4 regions of the Paenibacillus cisolokensis genome follow, and region 1 is predicted to be linked to each of the others. Evidence: riboswitches for the same ligand, from Rfam matches in the RefSeq annotation. Region 1 holds a riboswitch; each other region holds the start of a gene.
The links. Region 1 has a riboswitch for cyclic di-AMP ahead of ABEV74_RS04515 (KamA family radical SAM protein). Riboswitches for the same ligand answer to the same signal wherever they lie in the genome.
Positions count from the first base shown of each region.

Region 2: it holds a riboswitch for cyclic di-AMP, as region 1 does, so the genes downstream of both, ABEV74_RS13280 (Na-translocating system protein MpsC family protein) here and ABEV74_RS04515 (KamA family radical SAM protein) in region 1, are expected to answer to the same signal.
Region 3: it holds a riboswitch for cyclic di-AMP, as region 1 does, so the genes downstream of both, ABEV74_RS21855 (C40 family peptidase) here and ABEV74_RS04515 (KamA family radical SAM protein) in region 1, are expected to answer to the same signal.
Region 4: it holds a riboswitch for cyclic di-AMP, as region 1 does, so the genes downstream of both, ABEV74_RS17565 (TrkH family potassium uptake protein) here and ABEV74_RS04515 (KamA family radical SAM protein) in region 1, are expected to answer to the same signal.

Region 1 is NZ_JBCNFP010000023.1:51,269-57,009, forward strand. It holds gene uxuA (mannonate dehydratase) at 1-876, opposite strand, end outside; gene ABEV74_RS04510 (GntR family transcriptional regulator) at 898-1,602, opposite strand; gene ABEV74_RS04515 (KamA family radical SAM protein) at 1,860-3,062, opposite strand; cyclic di-AMP (ydaO/yuaA leader) riboswitch at 3,180-3,326, opposite strand; gene ABEV74_RS04520 (J domain-containing protein) at 3,524-4,501, shown strand; gene ABEV74_RS04525 (hypothetical protein) at 5,306-5,476, opposite strand.
Region 2 is NZ_JBCNFP010000075.1:57,652-63,392, reverse strand. It holds gene ABEV74_RS13295 (DUF72 domain-containing protein) at 1-279, opposite strand, end outside; gene ABEV74_RS13290 (MarR family winged helix-turn-helix transcriptional regulator) at 423-878, shown strand; gene ABEV74_RS13285 (YitT family protein) at 971-1,837, shown strand; gene ABEV74_RS13280 (Na-translocating system protein MpsC family protein) at 1,853-2,209, opposite strand; cyclic di-AMP (ydaO/yuaA leader) riboswitch at 2,349-2,517, opposite strand; partial or broken gene ABEV74_RS13275 (glyoxalase superfamily protein) at 2,644-2,748, opposite strand; gene ABEV74_RS13270 (putative signal transducing protein) at 2,910-3,179, shown strand; gene ABEV74_RS13265 (DMT family transporter) at 3,284-3,604, opposite strand; gene ABEV74_RS13260 (DMT family transporter) at 3,672-4,019, opposite strand; gene ABEV74_RS13255 (TetR/AcrR family transcriptional regulator) at 4,027-4,617, opposite strand; gene ABEV74_RS13250 (glycosyltransferase family 2 protein) at 4,776-5,741, opposite strand, start outside.
Region 3 is NZ_JBCNFP010000159.1:6,092-11,832, forward strand. It holds gene ABEV74_RS21850 (bifunctional 3-deoxy-7-phosphoheptulonate synthase/chorismate mutase) at 60-1,169, shown strand; gene ABEV74_RS21855 (C40 family peptidase) at 1,259-1,735, opposite strand; cyclic di-AMP (ydaO/yuaA leader) riboswitch at 1,739-1,966, opposite strand; gene ABEV74_RS21860 (hypothetical protein) at 1,970-2,149, opposite strand; gene ABEV74_RS21865 (Gfo/Idh/MocA family protein) at 2,248-3,339, opposite strand; gene ABEV74_RS21870 (nucleobase:cation symporter-2 family protein) at 4,926-5,741, opposite strand, start outside.
Region 4 is NZ_JBCNFP010000105.1:30,909-36,649, forward strand. It holds gene uvrC (excinuclease ABC subunit UvrC) at 1-489, shown strand, start outside; gene ABEV74_RS17560 (CPBP family intramembrane glutamic endopeptidase) at 461-2,104, opposite strand; cyclic di-AMP (ydaO/yuaA leader) riboswitch at 2,370-2,564, shown strand; gene ABEV74_RS17565 (TrkH family potassium uptake protein) at 2,650-3,993, shown strand; gene ABEV74_RS17570 (potassium channel family protein) at 4,010-4,675, shown strand; gene ABEV74_RS17575 (C40 family peptidase) at 4,679-5,296, opposite strand; gene ABEV74_RS17580 (LysR family transcriptional regulator) at 5,565-5,741, opposite strand, start outside.

The sequences.
Region 1 (5,741 bases):
ATCGCAGCTCCGGTGGGACGTCTCGATAAAGTCGCCATTCGGATAAACCCGCACGTTGCGAATATGCGCGAACGGAATCCGGTCCGCAAATTCCCGCACCATCGCCGGGATGTCGTTCTCCGGATTCGCGCCGAGCGAGCCGCTGCACAGCGTAACGCCGTTGTTCGGATGGTCGACCATTTTCAGCAGGCGGCGAATGTTGGCCTGCGACGTCACAATCCGCGGCAATCCGAAAATCGACCACGGCGGATCGTCCGGATGGATGGCCATTCGGATGCCGCTGCGTTCCGCCACCGGAATAATCGCCTCGAGGAAGTACTGCAAATTGCGCCACAAGTCTTCCTCCGTGACACCCTTGTACGCTTCGAACAGCTCGGAGAGACGGCCGAGCCGCTCCGGCTCCCAGCCGGGCATCGTCAGGTCCGGATTGGAGGCGATGCGCCGTACGAGTTCCATCGGGTCCATGTTATCGATTTTTGCCTTTTCGAAAAAGAGCGCCGTCGAGCCGTCCTCCATTTCCTTGAACAGCTCAGTCCGGGTCCAGTCGAACACCGGCATAAAATTGTAGCAAATCGTCTTGACGCCGACGGTCGCCAGTTTCTCGATCGTCCTCTGGTAATTTTCGATGTACCGGTCGCGCGTCGGCAGTCCGAGCTTGATATCTTCATGAACGTTAACGCTTTCAACCACTTCCAGATGCAGCCCGTACGGATCTACCTGCCGTTTGACTTCCAATATTTTGTCCATGGGCCACTCTTCACCGGCCGGCACGTCATGCAGCGCCCAAACGACGCCCTCGACGCCGGGAATTTGCCTGATTTGCTTCAGCGTAACGGTATCGTTCCCTTCCCCGTACCAACGAAACACCATGCGCATTCGTCCACATCTCCCCTCGATTCAATCGACAAAATACTGCGGATACTTCGCCCGCAGCTCCGGCAGTTCACGGTCCAGCTTCCCGATATGCCGCTTCAGCCTCGATGCGGTCAGCTCCTCATCCCCCGCCTGCATGGCGGCCAGCAAGCCGCGGTGCTCCTCCAGCGTCTGCTCCATGTAATGGTATTCCCGCATGGCGAGAAACCGGATGCGGTTCAGGTGCGCGCGCATCTGGTTGATGACCTGAAGCAGCGTCGCATTGTCCGTCATCTCCAGCACGACGCGATGAAAATCTTCGTCAAGCTGCAGGAACAAAGCGGGATCGCCTGCGGCGGCCGCCTCCTGCTGTCTGTCGAACAAGTCCATAATCGCCCGTTCCGCGGCCGTGCGGTCTCCGTCACGCCACTGCTTCGCGACGAGGCGAAAGGCGCCCAGCTCCAGATGCTCGCGGATGAATTTCGCTTCTTCCACCTTGCGCTGCGATATAGGCGCGATCCTCGTTCCCCGCTGCGGCAGCACATCCAGCAGCCGCTCGCTCACGAGCAGCCGGATCGCTTCCCGGACGGGTGTGCGGCTGACCTGCAGCAATTCGGCCACTTCGTTCTCGTAAATCATCGTTCCCGGTTCAAGCTGCAGCGAAACGATGCCGGCGCGAATCGTCTCGTACACCTGGTCGCCCAGCGATTTGCGGACGGGGCGCTGCGGCAGCGGCGTAAGCTTCAGCACGAATCTGTCACCTCCTGCGCGATGTATTTTGCCAGCCAGCCTCTTCTTTTTAAGCGCTTCAAGCACTTGCATTCTTGTATACAAGAATATCATACCGCAAAAACGAACGTCGCTCAAGAATTGGCTGCCTTTCGGTTTCGAAAACGTTTGGCATTCCGGCCGCCCGTTATATGACCGAAAAATAAAAACTCCCCCGGATTTCCGATCCGAAGGAGCCTCTCATCGATTATAAGCAAAGCATTATGGCGGCGATAAATTTATCGGCGTGCATACCATTGACGCGATGCGGAACCTCTTTTGAACGTTTTGAGCGGCATATCGGGCAATTCGTTCACGGAGACGACACGATCCGTTTTTTTAATCGGTTTGCGCCAATACTTTTCGTTGCCGGGCAAATCGTCGAACCATGCCGCGTCATCGGGACAGTCCAAAACCATGAAACGGCCGTAACGGTTATCCCGCGATTGATGATACTTCAAATAAGCCTTTCCTCCTTCGATAGCCAATATTTCGATTTTCCCCGATGTATGACTCATCGACAGACGCACCCGTTTGCCGAGTCCGGAGGTTCTCGCTTTCGCCTTCTCTACGATGCTGTATACCTCGGCCAGAGGGAGAACAAAATCGCGGTTTCCGGCAACAGGCCGGTTCACGAAAAAGTAATAGGGCGTTACGCCGGCCCAGGACAATCGATCCAGCAGCTCTCCCAGCACCTCGGGATCGTCGTTGATCCCTTTCAGGATCGGCGTCTGATTGACGACGACTGCGCCTGCGTCGTGCAAGGCGGCAAAAGCCCGGACCGCTTCCTCGGTTATTTCGCGCGGATGGTTGACATGCGTCATGACATACACTCTTTTGTCCGAACTCGACACTTCCCGGATCGTCGCGAGCAGCGCTTCGTCCTCGTAGATCCGCATCGGATTGAACACGGGAATTTTGGAGCCGAGCCGTATGATTTTCACATGATCGATATCGCGCAGCCGCAACAATATCGACCGCAGCTTCGGCGTTCCCAGAATCAGGCTGTCTCCCCCGGTCAACAGGACATTGTTGATTTCCGGATGGGCGGAAATATAGGCGAGGCCCGGTTCGACGTCGGTGACGGCCTCCTTCACGTCGTTGCGGAACAGCCGTTTGCGGAAGCAGTACCGGCAGTAAGCGCCGCATACTTCGGATACGATGAGCAGCGCGGTCGTTTTGTACTTGTGCTGACACCCCGGGACGACATAGTTGGTGTCCTCGTCTGACGCATCCCAGCGGCCGTATTCCAGCAGTTCCCCTTCATTCGGAATGACAAGTTTGCGAATCGGATCGTGAGGATCGTTCCAGTCGATCAGACCCAGATAGTAATCGTTGACCCGAAAAACAAATTTGTCCGTAATGCGCTTCAGTTTCGCTCTTTCTTCCGCCGGGATGTTCGTCAATTTATCGATGTCGGTAATATACTTCGGTTGAGCCATCGTTCGTTCTCCCTCCTCTTGTTTCATTTGAATGAAAAAAGACCCTTACACAGCATGTGTGTACGGGTCTCCTCAAACAAAAAGACCCTGTAAAGGGTCAAATACGCACCAATACATTATTCGACCCATCCAAAGCTGACGAGGTTAGCTGACGGGCTCGGGATAGATGGTTCCCTACGGCCGCATGAAGCGGCACGATTCGCCCCGGAAGACTTGGTTCCCCCGCTTTCCGGTCCATAACCGGAAATTAAGCTTATTACTTATAATATTTGAATAATTCAGAATTGTCAAACTCAAATCAGTTGCGAATCCGTTCGCTTGTATCGCCGTAATAGAGAGTATAGAATGTTAGTAGTTAGATTTGCACCGCCGAATGACAGCCAAGAACACGCCCTGTTGCGGGGCGAAAACGGATTCATGGATACGTAGATCCGGACAGTTTTAACAAAGAGGTGACAGCATTGGAGGACCTGAAGCAAGCGTACGCTACTCTCGGCCTGCCTGAAAACGCGACCAAGGAAGAAGTGGAGAAACGCTACTACCTGCTCATGCGGCAGGCGCGCGCCCAAGGAGCCCGCCGCGACCATGAAGAGGCCGGCGGCAACGCCGTCGATTTCGAAGCAGTTAACCGGGCTTACAAGTTCATTATCGAATATGACGAACGGAAAGCGCAGGAGCAATTCAAACAATCTCAATATGGAAAATATAAAAAGATGGCCGGCACGGCGGAAAAATTGGACCATTTCTTCCATTACTACAAGTTCCACCTGCTCGGGGCTTTGGTCGCCGTCATTCTGATCGGATTTGCGGTCAACAGCTACCTGGAGCGGCAGGCGCAAAAAGCGGAAGAAGCGAAGAAGCCGCCGATCGACGTATCGGTCATGTTTCACGGGGATTTTTACTTGAACAATCAGAATCAGGATACGGAGGAACTGGAAGCGGCCCTGCTCTCCTTCTTTCCGGAATGGAAGCGGATCGGCGCGCAGATTACCTACGATCCGTCCGATCCGAAAAACGAGTTCGACATCGCCGCGACGCAGAAGGCGGTTGTCATGCTGATGACGGAAAAAAGCGACGTTTATATTCTCGACCGGAACAGTTTCACCAAGCTGGCGAGGCAGCAGCTGTTCCAGCCTTTGGACGAAGCCTACGAGCAAACGTTGAAACCGCTGCTCCCTTCGGAAGCGGCGGCGCTCAAAACGCGCTCCTCGGAAGACACCACCGATCATATTTACGGCATCGATATTAGCGGCAGTCCGCTCGTCAAAAGTATACCGGTCGTCTCCAAAGAGATGATAGCCGCCATTCGCGCCGACGCCAAGCATCCGGACAAGGCGCTGCTCTTTATTCAGCGCATGCTGGAAGGTGCGAAGCCGGAAGGTACGAAGCCAGAAGGTACGAAGCCAGAAGGTACGAAGCCAGAAGGTACGTCGTCATAATTGAATTTCCACAGGGGCTGTCTCAAAAGGTCTTGAATGACCTAGGGATCGCCCCTTCTTTTTTTGTCTTATAGCGGTCTGTCTTGTCCGCCACCGGACATTGAGGCGGAAGAGTGGCCGCCGCGACAATGTTGCTGTTGGGCCGCTCCAGCGGGCCGCGATGTCACCGGTGGTAGCCCAAGATGGCTATGCCAGCGGGCTGATGTTACCGGCGATAGCCAAGGATAGCTATGCCAGCGGGCCGCGATGTCACCGGTGGTAGCCTAAGATGGCTATGCCAGCAGACCGATGTCACTGGCGATAGCCGAGCGCCCCCATTCCGACGGGGCAGGGGCCGCCGGTAACAGCCGAAGAGCGGTGAATACTGCAAAAGTGCAGGATTTTTGCCCCTGACAGATGTCTTTGGCTCAAATTACTGCGAAAGTGCAGGATTTTTTGATCACTTCCGCCTTACATGTCGCTTGGAGACCAAAAATACTGTATTATCGCAGGAATTTAAGCGTCCGAGCTGTCAATAGGGGGAAAAAGCTGCACTTTTGCAGTATTGGTTTTGAGCCGGAGAAACTTCACGAATACTCCCTCGCACACTATGCTGACAAACGGACCATGAACATTAGGGACAACCACTTTGTTTCGGCTCACTGTACGTTCGGGTCGTCCGGTGCGTCCCGTGCGTTCGATGCGGCCGGTGCGCCTGGTGCGTCTGTGCGTTCGGATCATCCGATGTGTCCGGTATGTTCGGCGCGTTCGGCTCACCGTACGTTCGGGTCGTCCGATGTGTCCGGTATGTTCGGCGCGTTCGGCTCACCGTACGTTCGGGTCGTCCGGCGCGTCCGGCGCGTCCGGTGCGGCTGGCGCTTCCGCGCATGCAAAGCATGTGAGCCGTCCGCCTTCATCGAGTCTGCCGTTCAGAAATCCGTCCTCGCAGTAAATTTCTTTGCGGCAGACCTCGCATTCCCCCACGAGTTCCCTCATATTCCATCCACACCTCCTAACCGCCGAATAGAATTTATTACGAACGAATGCGGTTTATTTCGAGTGATACAGTTTACCTCGAGCGAACACGGCTACTTCGAGCGAACACCGCTACTTCGAGCGATCACGGCTACTTCGAGCGAACACAGTTTACCTCGAACGAACACGGCTTACCTCGAGCGTACACGCCTTACTTCGACCAACACGCCTTACTTCGAGCGTACACGGCTTACTTCGAACGAACACAGCTTACTTCGAACGAACA
Region 2 (5,741 bases), on a different contig from region 1:
CAGGAATGCCCCGTACATGGCGTCGTCTCCCTCGAAAGGCACACCGCCGCGGGCGTGCCCGGTCATCCCCTGGTAAGCTTTGACGACAAACCGGAAATCCGGCGGCGTCTCGGCCGTCCACTTCTCCATATTGCGAACCGGCTGCACCGCATAGAACGAGCTGTCCACCTCCACCGTCCGGAAAACGCGGCTGTACGCCGCAAGCTTGTGCCGCGCCGATTCCTTGTCGGGGTACAGCGTCGGATGATCCCCCCATCCTGTCAAGCCGATTAAAATCACGTCAAATCCTCCGCATGCCATTTTCTATCCATTGTATCGATCGGATCCCTTCCTTGACAAGCGCTGTCTCTCCTTTTTATAATTAGGTTGCCTAATAAATTGGTTCGGAAATGTTTTAGCACCGAAATAAAGGGGGGGTACATATGAGCGACAGCAAAATCGGCAACAAAATCGTGAAGCAGCTGCTGCAGTCGTTGACGCAATTTAACCGCACGCAGTGGCACCGTTCGCTCCCCGGCTTCAAGCCCAGCGAAATTATGCTGATTCTGGCGATCGGCGAAGGGGCAGAGCATGGAGGACCCGGGTTGAAAGTATCCGAGATCAGCCATATGCTGCGGGTCACTTCGCCGACCGTTACCCAGCTGCTGAAGGAGCTCGAAAGCAAGCGTCTCATCGAACGCTCATCCGACCCGGCCGACAGAAGGGTTGTCCGCATTCGGTTGACGAAGGAAGGCATGCAGATTGCGAATAAAGCGAAACGCAAGCTTCTCCATTCGCTCGAAGGGCTTGTCGAATTTTTAGGAGAGGAGGATAGCAGACGGTTGGCGCAGCTTCTTGACAAAGCGTTTCTCTATTTTGACAAAGGACAGGATCAGTAAGCCAGATAGTCGGCAAAGAAGCAAAGCGAACCTGCACGATTGTATGTAACGGGGTCGCATGACCGGAAATCAAGAAAGAAGGAGGAAATCGGATGGCCAGAACGCACAAGAAATTAACCTTTACCGATTATGTTTTAAAATTCGTGTTCATAACGCTCGGCGCAGTCTTGATGGCGGTAGCGCTGGAGTTGTTCCTCGTTCCGAATCATATTATTGACGGGGGCATCGCCGGGGTATCGATCATCTTGTCCAAGCTGACGGACCTGCCGCTGGGCGTATATTTGTTCTTTATCAACCTGCCGTTTTTGCTCCTCGGTTTCAAGCAAATCGGGCGGACGTTCGCATTCTCCACGTTGTACGGCATCGGCATCATGTCGCTGACGACCGTGCTGCTTCACCATACGGAGCCGTTCACCGAGGATCATCTGCTGGCCGTCTTGTTCGGCGGGGTCATTCTCGGCGTCGGCGTCGGATTGACGATCCGGTTCGGCGGTTCGCTCGACGGAGCCGAAATCGTGGCGATTCTGATGGCCAAGAAAACCCGGATGCCGGTCGGTCAGCTGATCATGATCATTAACGTCGTTATTTTCATTATTGCCGGGTTCGTGTTCGGATGGGATTCGGCGATGTATTCGATCTTTACTTACTATATCGCGTTCAAATTGATCGATATCGTCGTCGAAGGATTGAACGAGTCCAAGTCGGTTACCATAATTTCAAGCGAATACGAGGAAATTTCTCAGGCGATCATCGACCGCCTCGGCCGCAGCACCACATTCATACAAGCAAGAGGGGGATACAGCAAAGAAGATACGCAAATGATCTATTGCGTCGTTACCCGCCTCGAAGTGGCCAAGCTGAAAGCGATCGTGCAGGATATCGACAGCAAGGCCTTCATCGCTATCGAGCATGTCGCCGACGTTATGGGCGGCAACTTCCAGAAAAGCGCGATCCACTGAGGCAGCCGCCGGTTCTCAATCGCTGATCAGCGCGCTTTCCAGATCGCGGTCAAAATGCACCAGCTCCATCATGCCGCCCGTATCGATGGCGATATCCGATTGGATGGATGTTACGGTGCATCCGGTCAGTTCCTCAAGCTGCTCTTTCAGCCGGAGCTGGAACGGATAGCGCACCGTCCCGTCCCGCCGCGAGCATGAAGTTGCCGTCTCGCCGACGGCCAGCGCCCTGCTCGCGGCAGGTCTGTGATCGGCAATGATGACTAGATGATTGCGGATAATACGGGCGTCGACGCCTTCCGGCACAAAGCCCGACCGTTCCCGTATGCAGCGACGGTACAACTCTTCGATTCTGGCGCTCAGTCTGTCCAGCATCTTCAACTCCTCCTTCTGTTCGGCATTCGGCACGATATCCCCCTTGTCCGTACGACGACAAAAAACCCGAGGCAGAGAAACTCTGCGCACGGGCTTATCGTCAATCGGCAAATGAGCCGGTCGCTACTAAGCGCGATCGCGGTTCTCTCAATCGGCTTACGAGGTTAGCTGTCGGATTCGGGCTTGAGAGTGCCCTACCTTCCGCGCTGCGCGCAGGAAGGATTCACCCCGGGAAACCGCCGCGGCGACGCGGACGGATTCGATGGTTCCCCCGTTTCCCTGTTCAGGGAATTCAGCATATGCAGTTGTATGAAAATTCAGAAAAGTAAGGGTGCCCCTGATTATAACCGATTTCATCGAAAATATCAAATCGGCGGACACCAACCGCATAATCCATTATATGCCGAAACGACAGCAAACGTGACAAACAAGCATTAACCTGCCTTTTCCAACCGCTCGTAAAATATAATCCGGTTGCCGGAAGGATCGATAACCGTCACTTCCCGCGAATGCCAGGGCGCAGTTTCGATCCCGGGACGCGCATAGCGCCAAAACGTTCTTTATTTTCACGATGCTTTAGGAGAGTCGAACGAGCTGACCGGTAACTTTCCTGTCATGTTTTCCGGGGCAAGCCGAATAGAATGTGGCGAGAGCAAAAACAGTCCGTTATCCATTCTGTTCAAGGTGGTGTAGGGTTCGCATGCTCGTATTGTGGATTATTGTAGCCGTTGTCGTCATCGGCCTGATCGTCTGGCTTATCGCCAGAACAAGCGGAGGTTGGGTATCCATTCGCACCGAGACAGGCGCAAGGACCGAGAAGCTGTACAGCCTGCAGGCTCACCTGAAAGAAAGCGGCATCAAAACCCGGATTTCCGGCGAAGGGCAGCAACTGATGCAGCTCCATGTTCCGAAGAAATCGGCGGAACAGGCCAAATCGCTGATTGAAGAGTTCGAAGCGCAGTTGAAATAATGTACGCCTCCGCCATCGCCTCATTCAAGCGTCCCGCCGGATGCCGGCGGGACGCTGCTCTCTTTATGCAATGCGGGCAAAGTCGCCCCTTCTCGTCGATCAGCTTAATCGGCTCCTACCATCCTGAGCCCGATGACGCCTCCTATAATCATGGCGATAAACAGCACCTTGCGCCAATCCTTCGACTCCTTGAACAGCACCATACCGAGCAGCACGCTGCCGGCGGCGCCAATGCCGGTCCATACGCCATATGCCGTACTGATCGGAATGTCGACCATCGCCTTGGACAGCAGAGAGAAGCTGAGCCCGCCGAAAATGATCGTGCCGACCGTCCCCTTCCATTTGGTAAACCCGTCGGACAGCTTCAAGAACGTCACCATCCCGACTTCCCCCAAACCGGATAAAAATAAAATGAACCAAGCCATAACGCCACCCCCTTGTTCGTAAAATCAATGTACGCCCTCGTACGGCCAGAAACCGTCCACGCCTCCGTCACCCTTGCTCGTGTCCCGCCTCGGCTTTGTCGCCGGAGATCATCTTCAGTCCGACAATGCCGCCGATGAGCAGCGCGATGAAGAATAGTTTGGGCCAATCCGCCGACTCTTGCATAAAGAGGATGCCGACCAGCACCGTACCCGCCGTGCCGATGCCGGTAAAAACGGCATAAGCCGTACCGATTTCAATCCTCTTGAGCGATTTTGCAAACAGCACAAAGCTTGCAACCAGCCCGATAACCGTCAACACGCCGGGCACAGGCCGGGTGAAGCCTTCGGACAGTTTGAGCCCGAATGCCCAGACCACTTCCATCAGACCGGCCAGCAGCAAATAGATCCATGCCATCGAATCGTCACTCCTTCGTCCATATTTGCCATAGCCAGCTCCAGGCGATTTCCTGCCGCTCCCGATACAGGCGGGAATCGTACAACTCGTGTTCGACGAGCATGCCGTCGGTTAAAGCAAAAAACAGCGCCAGCATCCGCCCGGTATCCTGCCTGACCAGCACATTCTCGTCCATCCCCTTCTCCAGTATGTCGGCAAGATAACGGACAAGCTCGGCCTCATGCGCCAGAAACAGCCGATGCAGTTGCTCCTTCAGATGCTTCGGCGGCACCATCATCGTCCGTTTCAGAAACGCCTGGCCGCTCGAAATATGGTCCAGATCGGTAAAAAAGTCAAAAACAGCGCGCAGTTGCTCCTTGATCGGCCGATTCGACACCCGTTCCACCAAAGCCTTATAATTCGCCAGCTCTTCCTGGATGACATCGTTCAGCAGCTCCAGGAAAAGCTGTTCCTTGGAATTGAAATGGGCATAAATCGACGGCGTCCGGATGCCGACCTGCTTGGCGATAGCGGACAGCGAAGCGCCTTCATACCCCGATTCCAGAAATGCCGTCAACGCCGCCTGCTTGAGACGATGAGCCGTCTGTCCGTCATTCACGTTTACGCCTCCTTGGTTCGTATTGCAACCTAACGAACGTTAGTTAGTTTTGGTTTTGATTGTAGCGGGTGACGGTGGAAAAGTCAAACGTGTATGGGGAGATAGAAAAAAGCCGCCGATTCGGCGGCTTGATTATAATGGCGCTTACGAACATATCATTAGCTTCCCATCGTTGACCGTTCCGGCTCGGATACCGATTGAGCTTGCCGTGTGGAAGGTTGCGACGATTCCACGGTCCGGTCGGGCAAGCCGAACATGTGCTTGACGAAAGACGGCAGCTTGCGATGGGATTGCCCGAGCCGGAAGCCGATCAGCTTCGCGGCCGACTCCAGCAGCAATCCCGGAAGCAGCCCCCATCGGCGCTCTTCCCGAATCGCCTCCAGTTGCCGCCGGACAAGCCGTGAACCTTCCTTGCCGACCTTCGCATATGGCAAAATCCAGTCCTGCTCGCGCATCGAGACGCCGTTGTCGTAGAAGCGGCGAAGCTGCTGCAGCGCGGTATAGTCGTGCGAATGCACCACCTCCGCTTTCGCGGCGTAGACGATCGCGTACCCATGCAAGATACAGCGCGCAGCCATGAACAGATCCTCGTTAAACATGACCGGTTCCGGGAACCGGCCCATCTCCTCGAAGACATCCTTTCTTATCGCGGAGCAGACGTTCGAGCAGAAGAACGTTTTCAGCCCGAGGCGCGGAATATCCGCTTTCGTCTTCCTTGCCGGTTCCGGCGGGTAGTTGAACGTCCGGCTCGTCCGTTCCAGCAAGCCCGCATCGGCACGGGGAAGCTGGCGGGCATAGGCATACGCGACAAGCGGGTCTCGCAGCGGCGCCGTCAACTCTTCGATGAGCCGTTCGTTATGGGGCAGCGCGTCCTGCGTCATGAACATCAGCACATCGCCGGAAGCGGCCGCTGCGGCTCGGTTGCGCGTCCCGCCATGATTGAACTCGCGGCGCGGAATGTCCAGCACAATCGCGCCTGCATGACGCGCACGAGCGGCCGTACCGTCCTCAGAAGCGGAATCCGCGACAATAATTTCATGCGGCGGCACTGTCTGTCCGTTCAGTCTGGTGATCAGTTCGGTTAACTCGGTGCCAGCATTCAGCGTCGGAATAATGACCGAAAC
Region 3 (5,741 bases), on a different contig from region 1:
TGCTCGCGGTGCGGCGGGAAAGACGAAGCCCGATACGAATCGGAAGGGAGAGGAAAACGATGAGAAATTCGGAATTATCATCGCTATATCAAGAACTGGACGCTATCGATGAGGAATTGCTCGCACTGTTGTCGAGGCGGGCAAGCGTCGCGGTGAAGCTGGGAGAACTCCGGCAGGAGCGGGGCTTGCCGAAGTTCGATCCCGCCATGGAACAGGAGACGCTCGAGAAGCTGATTCCGCGCAATCCGGGCCCACTTGGACAGGCGGCGGTCCGCCGTCTGTTCCATCACATTTTCACGGCCAGCTTCGACCCGCAAGCTGCGGATAACCGGAAACGATTGCTCGTCAGCCGCCAGACGCAAGAAGCGGATACAATCATCCGCGTGCGCGGCGCCGCGATCGGCGGGGGAACATCCACGCTCGTTGCCGGGCCGTGCGCGGTAGAAAGTTACGAGCAGCTAAGAGAAACAGCCGCCGCCCTGAAGGAAGCGGGCGTCCGTATTATGCGGGGCGGCGCCTTCAAGCCGCGGACGTCGCCTTACGACTTTCAGGGGCTCGGCCTCGAAGGGCTAAAGCTGCTTCGCGAAGTCGCCGATGAATTCGGACTGGCCGCCATTAGCGAAATCGTCACGCCCCATGATATCGAAACGGCCGCCCGCTATGTCGATATCATCCAGATCGGAGCCCGCAACATGCAAAACTTCGAGCTGCTCAAGGCGGCCGGCGACGTCCGCACGCCTGTACTGCTGAAGCGGGGGCTGGCGGCGACGCTGGAGGAATTTTTGCTGGCGGCCGAATATATCGTCTCGCGGGGCAATACGCAGGTTATGCTGATCGAACGGGGCATTCGCACATACGAGAAATGGACGCGCAATACGCTCGATATTTCGGCGGTCCCGATTTTGAAGCAGGAAAGCCATCTGCCTGTGCTCGTCGACGTCACGCATTCGACCGGCCGCAAAGACATTATGCTGCCTTGCGCCAAGGCGGCGCTGGCGGCGGGGGCGGACGGCATTATGGTGGAGGTTCATCCGAATCCGCAGGCGGCGCTTTCCGACGCCGGCCAGCAATTCGATATTCCCGAATTTCGCCGTTTCCATGAACGGCTGCTTGCGTCCGGGCTATTCCGGGTTCCCCGTAACGGCATCGGTACGTTAAATCCGGCTTAAACAGATGAATACAACAAACAAGCGGCCCCCGGGCATACGCACCCGCGGACCGCTTGTACCGCATTTATCGTCTTGTACCGCATTTATCGTTACGAGAGCTTGACTCCGATCATTTTCGAATATTGCGCTTTCGTCGTTACCCGGCGCGCGGTAACATAGCGCTTGGCATAGTAGGAGCTGGACAACTTGGTAATCGTGACGCCCTTGCTGCTTGAAGAATGCGCGAATTTGCCGTTGCCCACGTAAACGCCGGCATGGGAAACGCCTTTGCCGCTTGTGTTGAAGAACACGAGATCTCCCACCCGGAGATCGCTCTTGTCTACTTTCGTGCCTACTTTCGCCTGCTCTCTGGACGTTCGGGGCAGCTTGATGTCGTACTGCTTGAAAATGTGCAAAATAAATCCCGAACAATCGAAGCCTTTCGTGGTCGTGCCGCCGTACAGATAAGGAGTGCCCACGACTTCATCGACGGCGCTCAGCAGTTTGGGCGCGCCGGCAGAAGCTGCGCCTGCACTGGAAGCAAACAAAATCACCGCACCTACAATCGACAATAAAACCTTTTTCAAAAACGAGTCTCCCTTCAATTGCCTACGAGGTTAGCTGTGGGTTCGGTTGAAGGTTCCCTGGAATCCGCAGCTGACTGTCAGCCGGATTCGTTCACCCCAAGCGGAAACGGCTCGCCCGGCATTGCCGGCGCCGCACCGTTTTCGCTTCATCATATCAACGCGGTAAACTATGCTTGTATGACGAAATGGGTCCCCCGTTTTTCGCTCGCGAAAATTCGGCATGCTGTTATATGTTTATAGATAAGCTATGTTACAAATTCGATTCGATTCGCCAAAAACCTCCTCTTGCAACATTAGAATCCTTTCATCTTTTCCTTTCAATCCTTCATCTTTCTCATCTAATCCTCCATATTTCTCATCTAATCCTCCATATTTCTCTTCCAATCCTTCAACTTTCTCTTCCTGCCCTTTCATCTTCCTTTCCAACCCGGATGCAAAAAAAGAAGACGCGCTTGACGGAATTAAATCCGTACCGCGCGCCTTCTTCCCGACGATCGGGATCTTCCCGCCGCTTATTCTTCGTTAAAGTAGACCGTTTTGCCGGTGCGGGCCGATTCGTAAATCGCCTCCAAAATTTCCGTTACGACAAGTGCCTGCTCGGGCTTCACAACCGGCTCCTTGTCGTTCAAAATCGCGTCAATCCACGTCGCGCATTCCAGATCGATGTCGCGTTGCGGGCCGCTTCCCTCATAGAATGCGACGCCGCCCGCCTTTAGGTCGATTTCTTTGACGAACAGCCGGCTGTTCTGCTCGCCGTTGATGCGCAGGCCGCCTTTCATGTCGGCTCCGCCTTCGGTACCGCACAGCGTACATTTCGCCTCGTCGACGTCCAGCGTATTGAGCGCCCAGCTCGATTCCAGCACGATCGTCGCGCCATTCGCCATTTTGATGAAGCCCATGGCCGAATCTTCGACGGTAAACTTGTCCGGATCCCAAGGCCCCCAGGCGTTGGCGGCGTTTTTCTTGCTGCCGAGCTTGTGGAAGACGGAGCCTGTCACCGACACCGGCTTGTAATTGTCCATCATCCACAGCGTCAAATCGAGCGCGTGCGTGCCGATATCGATAAGCGGACCGCCGCCCTGCTTCTCTTCATCGAGAAAAACGCCCCAGGTCGGGACGGCGCGGCGCCGGATCGCATGAGCGCGGGCGTAATAAATTTCGCCGAGCTCGCCCGAATCGCATACGCTCTTCAAATACTGGCTGTCGGAGCGGAACCGGTTGTTGTAGCCGATCGTCAGCTTCTTGCCGGTGCGGCGCGCCGCCTCGACCATCGCGCGGCCTTCCGCAGCCGTCTTGGCCATCGGCTTCTCGCACATGACATGCTTGCCCGACTCCAGGGCGTCGATCGTAATATAGGAGTGCGAGTCGTTGGGCGTGCATACGTGGACGACATCGATGCTTTCGTCCTTCAGAAGCTCCTTGTAGTCCGTATACGTTTTGGCGCCCTCGGCGCCGTATTTGGCCGCCGCCTCCAGCGCGCGCTCCTCGACGATATCACAAAACGCGACCATTTCCACATGCTTGTTCTTGCTCAGAGCCGGCATATGCTTGCCGTTGGCAATGCCCCCGCAGCCGACAATGGCAACTTTCAGCAATCGAGACATCAACATTCCTCCCTGCTCAACATGAATTTATGTATGGATGAAAAAACAACCATCACCAATGGTAGCATATGCCTGCCGCGAGCGCATTACAAGAATACGAATGAGATACTATAAATTTGCGACATCGTGTACCTCCCCTGCCGCGCCGCACCGCTACACACACGCCGGGTCACACCATGCACCCTGCCGCGCCGCACCGTTACACACACGCCGGGCCACACCGTGTACCCTGACGCGCCGCACCGCTACACACACGCCGGGTCACACCGTGTACCCTGACGCGCCTAGCCGCCGCACATCGCCGTGCTGCGCCATACCTCGCATGTTGCCATGTCACGCCGCACTACACCTCTGCCGCGCCCCGCACACCGAGCCCAACCACGCACCTTTGCCGCGCCCAGCCGTGCTGCGCACTCCCGCTACATCACGCGACCCCGCGACGTTCTGCGTCTCGCCTCTGCATTCGCGGTACGCCGTTCCACGCATATTGCCATGCCACGCCGCACTACGCCTCGTCCCCTTGCCCACATCACCCTCGCTACATCTCACCTCCCGCCCCGCGTATACCCATCGCATCGCCCTCGCTACATCTCACCTCCCGCCCTGCGTATACCCACCGCATCGCCCCCGCGCACGCTCTGCCTCGTCTCGTCCTATCGCGCCGCACCACACCGCCACACCTGCCGCACCACGCACGCTAGGTCTAACCACACACCTCTGCCGCATCACTCCGTTCTGAGACAGGCCGGGCAGAGCGGCTGGTGAAGTATGTGGTCGCGTTATCATGGACAGATGTTCCGAAGCGCTAAAGAATCCGAATGTCGTAACCATCGACGCTTAACCGGTACTTTGAACCTTCGCCAACGACACTTGCTTTAAATTCTGCGAAAATACAGTTTTTTGGGAACTTTTGGCGCGAAAAAGCTCAAATTGCTGCAATTGTGCAGTTTTTGGAACGGTCCGACAGGCATTTCGGGCTATGGACATCCAAATTCCTGCAGATTTGCAGGAATTTGGACCGTTTGCATCTGTCAGAGCGTAAAATCCTGCACTTTTGCAGGAATCGCAGCACTCTCGTCACGTTCAACGGGAACCTTGAACACGGCTGGCCGTTTTCAAGCATCAACTTCAAGCATAAAACAAAACGCCCCCGCGCATGGCGGGGACGATTCGGATGTGTAGCAATAACGCAGCATAGCGGCATGCGATTACACATCCGGGTGCGTAGCAATAACGCAGCATATGACTGAACGATCCAAGGGCGCGGCAACGATTACACATCCAGGGGCATGTCCAGGGGGCATGGTAAGCATGCGGAACATGACTGAACACGTCCCAGAGACAAGTCCTACCGAACGATCCGGGGCTTGGCGGGGACGGGCACAGCTTGGTGCGCGTCGGGTGGCATGCACCTTGTAAGCGCCCCCGGCAAGCCCAGGCGTGCGGCCGGATCAAGCGCTTTTCCGCGCAAGCGGCGCCGCATCCGCGTCTAAAGGCCGGCCGAACCCAGAGCTTGGCGGGGACCCGGGCACAGCTTGGTGCGCGTCCGGGGCATGCTGCGCCGGTTCCCCCGGCGCACGGCCGGATCAAGCGCTTTTCCGCGCAAGCGGCGCCGCGTCTTCCCGCCCGGTCAGCACGATGTTGAGCAGAATCGCGGTGAGCGACCCGGTGACGATGCCGTTCTGGAGCAGCATTTTCGCAAAATCCGGCAGTTGATCGAACATTTGCGGAAGCACGGCCGAGCCCAGACCGACCGCAATGCTCGAGGCGGCGATCAGCAGATTGCCGTCCTTGCGCAGATCGACTTCGGACAATATCGAAATGCCGGATGCCGCGACCGAGCCGAACATGACGATCATCGCCCCGCCGAGCACGGCGCTCGGGATGACCGACGTGAGCGCCGCCAGCTTGGGCAGCAGACCCAGCACGACCATGATGGCACCCGCGGCGAAGATGACGTCCCGCGTCTTCACCCGCGTCAGCGCGATCAGGCCGACGTTTTGGGAGAACGCCGTATACGGGAAAGCGTTGAACACGCCGCCCAGCATAATGGCGAGGCCTTCGGAACGGAGGCCGTTCACGATCTGCTTCGGCTGGACCTCCTGGTCCGTCGCTTTGCCCACCGCGAAATAGACGCCCGTGGACTCCACCATGCTGACGATATTGACGAGAATCATCGTAAATACGGCCGTCAAGCTGATTTGGGGCGCCCCAAAGTAGAACGGCTGCGCCACGCTGACCCAGGACGCGTCCGCCACCGCCTGGAAGTCTACGATGCCCATCATATATCCGGCGATCGTGCCGACGACCAGGCCGACAAGCACGGCGACGGCGCGAAGAAATCCTTTGGCGAGACGATTCACGAGCAGAATGACGGCGAAAGTGCCGAGCGCGAGCAGCAA
Region 4 (5,741 bases), on a different contig from region 1:
GTGGTGCGGCGCCGTTATGAGCGCGTGCTGAAGGAAGGATTGCCGCTGCCGGAGCTGATCGTCGTCGACGGCGGCAAAGGTCAGATCGCGGCGGCGATCGACGTGCTGGAGAACGAGCTCGGGCTGTCGATTCCGGTCTGCGGTCTGGCGAAGGACGCGAAGCACCGGACGTCCCAGCTGATCGTCGGCGAATCGGCGGAAGTGGTGCCGCTGCCGCGCGACAGCCAGGAGTTTTACCTGCTGCAGCGCATTCAGGACGAGGTGCACCGCTTCGCGGTCACGTTCCACCGGGAGCAGCGGGGCAAGTCGATGATCGCCTCCCGGCTGGACGCGATACCCGGCATCGGCGAGAAGCGGCGCAAGCTGCTGCTGAAGCATTTCGGCTCGATCAAAAAAATAAAAGAGGCCAGCGTGGAAGATTTCCGGCCTCTGTCCATCGGCGACAAGCTGGCGAAGCAAATTATCGAGGCGCTTCGGGAGGAACCGTAAATTGCGGATGCCTCCCGCTTTTTTTGTCGTGAAGCCGCTTGAGGACCCAGGCCACTGCGACCGGCAGCGCCAAATAAACGGCCGCCGTCGCCAGATTGGCGGCCGAACCGAGGAAGACAAGCGACACCGCCATCAGAATGCTGTTCATAATCGCATGCGTAAATACGGCGGCAATAAAGCCGTAGCGAAGGAACAGCCAGCTCATGGCGAGCCCGATGACGGTCAGCTCGATCAGGCGCGTCGTCGCCGGATAGATCGGATACGCGACATGTCCGAGCGCCCAGATGACGGTCGGCACGAGCGCCGCGGCGAAGGTGCTGCGCAACCATTTGCGCAGCAGTCCGATGCCGAACAGCCGGTACACCGCTTCTTCGGATATCGCCGCCGCCCAGGCGAGCAGCGGATACAGCCATACGATGCGGAGGTTATAGGGCGATTGCGCAGGGTCGCTCGTCGACCATGCGCCGGTCGAACGTTCCAGCGCGAACAGAATGACCGTCTGCGCGCCGAGCAGGATCAGGGCGAACAGATAGGACATCTTCATGCTCTGCCACACATGGGCGCCGAAGCCGGCTTCGCCGAATTTCGGCCACAGGCCGCAGCCTTGCGCCCGCCACAAGCCGTCGCCGGCAACGAGCGAGAAGTAGACGGCGAAGCCGAGCAGCACAGTCAGCACGACGGTCAGCGCCATCCCCCCCGTATAGAGAAGCTCTGCCCGCGGGTCCTCGCCGAAGCTGGCGCGCATGCCGTCCGCCATATTGAACTGGTTGACAAGATAACATGCCAGAAACAGCAGTGTCAGCACGACACCCCTTCCAAACGAGATGCGCTTCCGGTACAGGACGGCGATGACGGCAGCCACAATCGCCATGACCCCGCTGATTAGCAGGTTGCCGAACAGCGTCAACCGGGAGGCCAGCCGATCCTGCCCGGCGACGTACGCCTGGTAACGTTCGGGAACCTCGAACACCGCTTTATATTTCGTGACGACCGGCTGGCCTTCGTCCGACGTTCCGATTCCGATCACAAGACGCAGCCGCGCCTCGCCGATCCGGTAGCCTTGGGGCTCCAATACCGCTTCTCCCGCCCGGTTGACGTACCCCTCCCGCAGTTCTTCGGCCCGGAAGCCCCGCGTTTCGGCGAAAGCTCTCGCCATGTCCAATGTCTTCGATTCCTCGAGTGCTGCCGTTTCCTCTGCCAGCGAATCGTTGAACAGCCGCCAGCCGACGATTTCGCCGGATGTCATATGTACGTGGACGAACAGCGTTTTCTTGTCCGGCAGGCGCAGCGTCGCCTGATAAGTGTCGGTCGGAAAACGGGCTTCGTAATCGTGCCTGAAAGGTTCGTACAGCTTTTCTTTCATCAAGTATCCGTACATGAGCCGGTCGGACTGGTGCACGGCGTGGGCCGAAAGGGGAGCTGTGCCGAAATGCCGGGAAGCAAAATCGGAGGCTTGCCGTTCGGCCTCGCGCTTCGCGATGACCGGTTCCGTCTGATCGCGGAAGGAGGAATCCGATGTGGCGGGCAGCACCTGAAACAGGACAAACAGCAGCGCGCCCGCCGCCCCCAGCCAGGCCCAGCGCCTCCATTCCGCCTGATGCCGAATTTCGTTCATATGTCCGCCTCCTGTCGCGTTTTTTCCGAAATAAACCGCATACAAGTACTTTATCATAAGCTTCCCTAATTGTACCAACGCAATCCGCAGACAGTCGCCGCGTTGACGAGCTTTTGTTTCAAATCTATGCCGAAACAGCCCATTATGCCGGCGCCATTTCGGTTTTTGTATCAAAAACGGCTGCAATTTCGGAATGGAGCGATTTGTAACGGTAACGGGAAAGCGATTATAATCGGATTCGAGCTCCTGCCGCGGAGCGATAAACCGAATAGAACAGCCGAATTTCCAAGTGAAAACGGGGGAACCATACGTATTGTTGCCGCTGACGCGCCGCTCGTATCCGGGCGCCGGCTCAGCCGCAACTTGGGGTGAATTTCGAGACGTTTGCCGTCATTCGAATAGGGCCGCCTGTCCGGCCCGAACCCGACAGCTAACCTCGCAGGCTGACGGACTAGGACTCATCGCTGACAGCATTGGGTTTCCAGTGCTTTTTTTGTTGCACAAAAAAGCCGGAACGGGCTGCAGCGGTGGAAAGGAGCGTTTATATGGGCAAACAACGAATGAGCTTGTGGAACGGGTCGCCTCCCCGCGTCCTCGTATGCGGCTTTGCGCTGATCATTCTGCTCGGGACCGTTCTGCTGTCGCTGCCGATCGCTGTCGAGGGGGAGCAGCGGCTGCGTCTGATCGACGCGTTTTTTACGGCCACTTCCGCAACATGCGTAACCGGGCTCGTCGTCGTCGATACCGGCACGTTCTTTACGCCATTCGGGCAGATCGTCATATTGGGTTTGATTCAAATCGGCGGACTCGGTTTCATGACGATGGCAACGCTTTTCGCGCTCATTCTGCGCAAGCGGATATCGTTCCGCGAACGGCTCATCTTGCAGGAAGCGATGAACCAGGCGACGACGGAAGGCATCGTGCGGCTTATCCGGAAAGTCGTGCTTTATACGGTTACGATCGAACTGGCGGGGGCGGTCTTGTTCACGATCCGTTTTCTGTTCGAGATGCCGCCCGGCCAAGCCGCATATTACGGCGTTTTCCACGCTGTGTCGCTGTTCAACAATGCCGGCTTCGACCTGATGGGCGGATTCAACAGCCTGACGTCCTACGCGGCGGACCCGGCGGTCAATATCGTTTCGATGCTGCTCATTATCCTTGGCGGGGCGGGCTTTGCCGTTCTGGCGGATGTGATGGAATACCGCCGGAGCAAGCGGTTGTCGCTGCATTCCAAAGTTGTGCTGACGACGACGGGATTGCTTATCGCGGTCGGCGCCGCGGTCATTTTCCTGTTCGAGTTTACGAATCCGAATACGCTCGGGCAGCTTGGCTGGGGCGGCAAAGCGCTGGCTTCGTTCTTCCAGTCGGTCACCCCCCGGACGGCCGGAGCCAACACGCTGCCGATCGGAGAACTGAGACAGGCGACGCTATTTTTTATCATTATTCTGATGTTTATCGGCGCATCGCCCGGATCGACCGGGGGCGGCATCAAGACGACGACGTTCGCGACGCTGGTGTATGCCGTTATCGCCATGATTCGCGGACGCGAAGACATCGTTATCTTTCGTTATCGGCTGGGCCAGGAACGGGTCTTTAAGGCGCTTGCCATTACGATGCTGTCGCTCGCGCTCGTCATCGGCGTCACGATGATTTTGACGGCAACGGAAGACCAGCCGTTTCTCGCCATTTTATTCGAAGCGACGTCGGCGTTCGGAACGGTCGGATTGTCCGTCGGGCTGACGCCCGAGCTGACCGACATCGGGAAAGCGATCATCTCGCTTACGATGTTCGCCGGACGTCTCGGGCCGCTGACGCTCGCTTACGCGCTCGGAACGCGCACCGACAAGGAACCGTTCCGGCATCCGGAAGGGAAAATTACGATCGGATAGGAGAATGGACGTTACGATGAAAATGAATCAATTCGTCATTATCGGACTGGGGCGCTTCGGCTCCAGCCTCGGGCGGGAGCTCGTGGAGCTGGGATACGAGGTGCTCGGCATCGACAAGGATGAAGAGGCGGTCGAGGAGATGAGCGACGTGCTGACCCATGCCGTTGTCGCCGATTCCACGGATGAAGATGTGCTCCGCTCGCTCGGCGTCCGCAACTTTGACTGCGCGGTCGTCGCGATCGGGAACGACATCCAGGCCAATATTATGACGTCCATCCTGATTAAAGACCTCGGCGTGAAGCAGGTCGTCGTCAAGGCTTTGGGCGAATTGCACGGACGGGTGCTGGAGAAGATCGGCGTCGACCGGATCATCTATCCGGAGCGGGATATGGGCGTGCGCGTGGCCCATCAGCTCGTATCCCCCAATTTGCTCGATTATATCGAGCTGTCCAAGGAATATACGATAGCGGAACTGGCCGTTCCGAAGGAGATGAGCGGCAAGACGCTCAAGGAGCTGAATCCGCGCGCACGCTACGGCTGCAGCATCGTCGCGATCAACAAGCTGCGGGGCGGCATCATTATCGCGCCGACCGCCGCCGACGTGCTGGAGGAGAAAGATATAATGGTCGTCATCGGCACGAACGAGCAGATCGAAAATTTCGAAGCGGCGGTAAGCCGTTGACCGTCAGTCGGATGACGGCCGGTCATCATCGCGATCGTGGCCGCGGCTGTCAGAAGCTCCGCCGAAAAGAGGCGCGCCGACACCGGGATCCGTTGCGGCGTCGCCCTGGACGCTCTCTTGGGGAAGCACGCGGCGTGCGGTAACGAACGTCTTGTCCCAGGTGCTGCCTTCAAAATCGGACACGGTTACGCCGATTCCGGCTCTGTAAGTGTGCAGCAATTTGCCGTCACCGGCGTAAATGCTGACATGGTTGATGACGCCGTCGCGGTTCGTATCGGAGAAGACGAGGTCCCCTGCCTGCAGCTCGTCTTTCGCCACGGCCGTTCCGACCTCGGCCTGCTGTCTGGACGAGCGCGGAAGCTCGATGCCGTTCTGGCGGAATACATATTGGGTGAAGGAGGAGCAATCGAAGGCGTCCGTTTGCCCCGATTTGGCGCCGAACACATAAGGAGTGCCGATCAGCTGCATGCCTGTTGCGATGATTGCCTCGGCTTTGCCGGACGAAGGCTGCACGGCCTCGGCCTGTGCGGTCAAGCCGGCAGGCAATACGGCCGAAAACGTCAGGCAAACGGCCAGCGCGATCCGCATCGTTCCGGTTTTGACAGTGTTTATCGTCATCATCGTCACAACCTCCCATGACTTTGAATCGGTCTTCTGTTTCCACCGTAACATAAATCCGCAGGCCCACCCATTACCAGGGAGGGACGAATCCGACCGTTCCTGCGGCTTGCGGCCGGTTTATTAAAAAAAGATGAAAAAAACTTAATGCATTCCGCCTTGATTTCGAGGCGGATTTCAATTATATAAGCGCGAATGCCTGACGATCCGATTTGGGAGCGGCGGATTTGGGATAAGCTATAGATAGCAAGCGTATCCAACGCCCGTCCGTCTAGCGGCCGATGCCGCGCGTATAACGGGCCGAAACCTCGTTAATCCACATTCGAATCGACGGCGCAAAATCGAACGATTCGGAATAAATCAGCGATGTCGTACGCTTCGTCTCTTCCAGCTCGCGGATCGTCACGACAGTCAGTTCGTTGTTTTCGAGCAACTGCGGGCGCATATA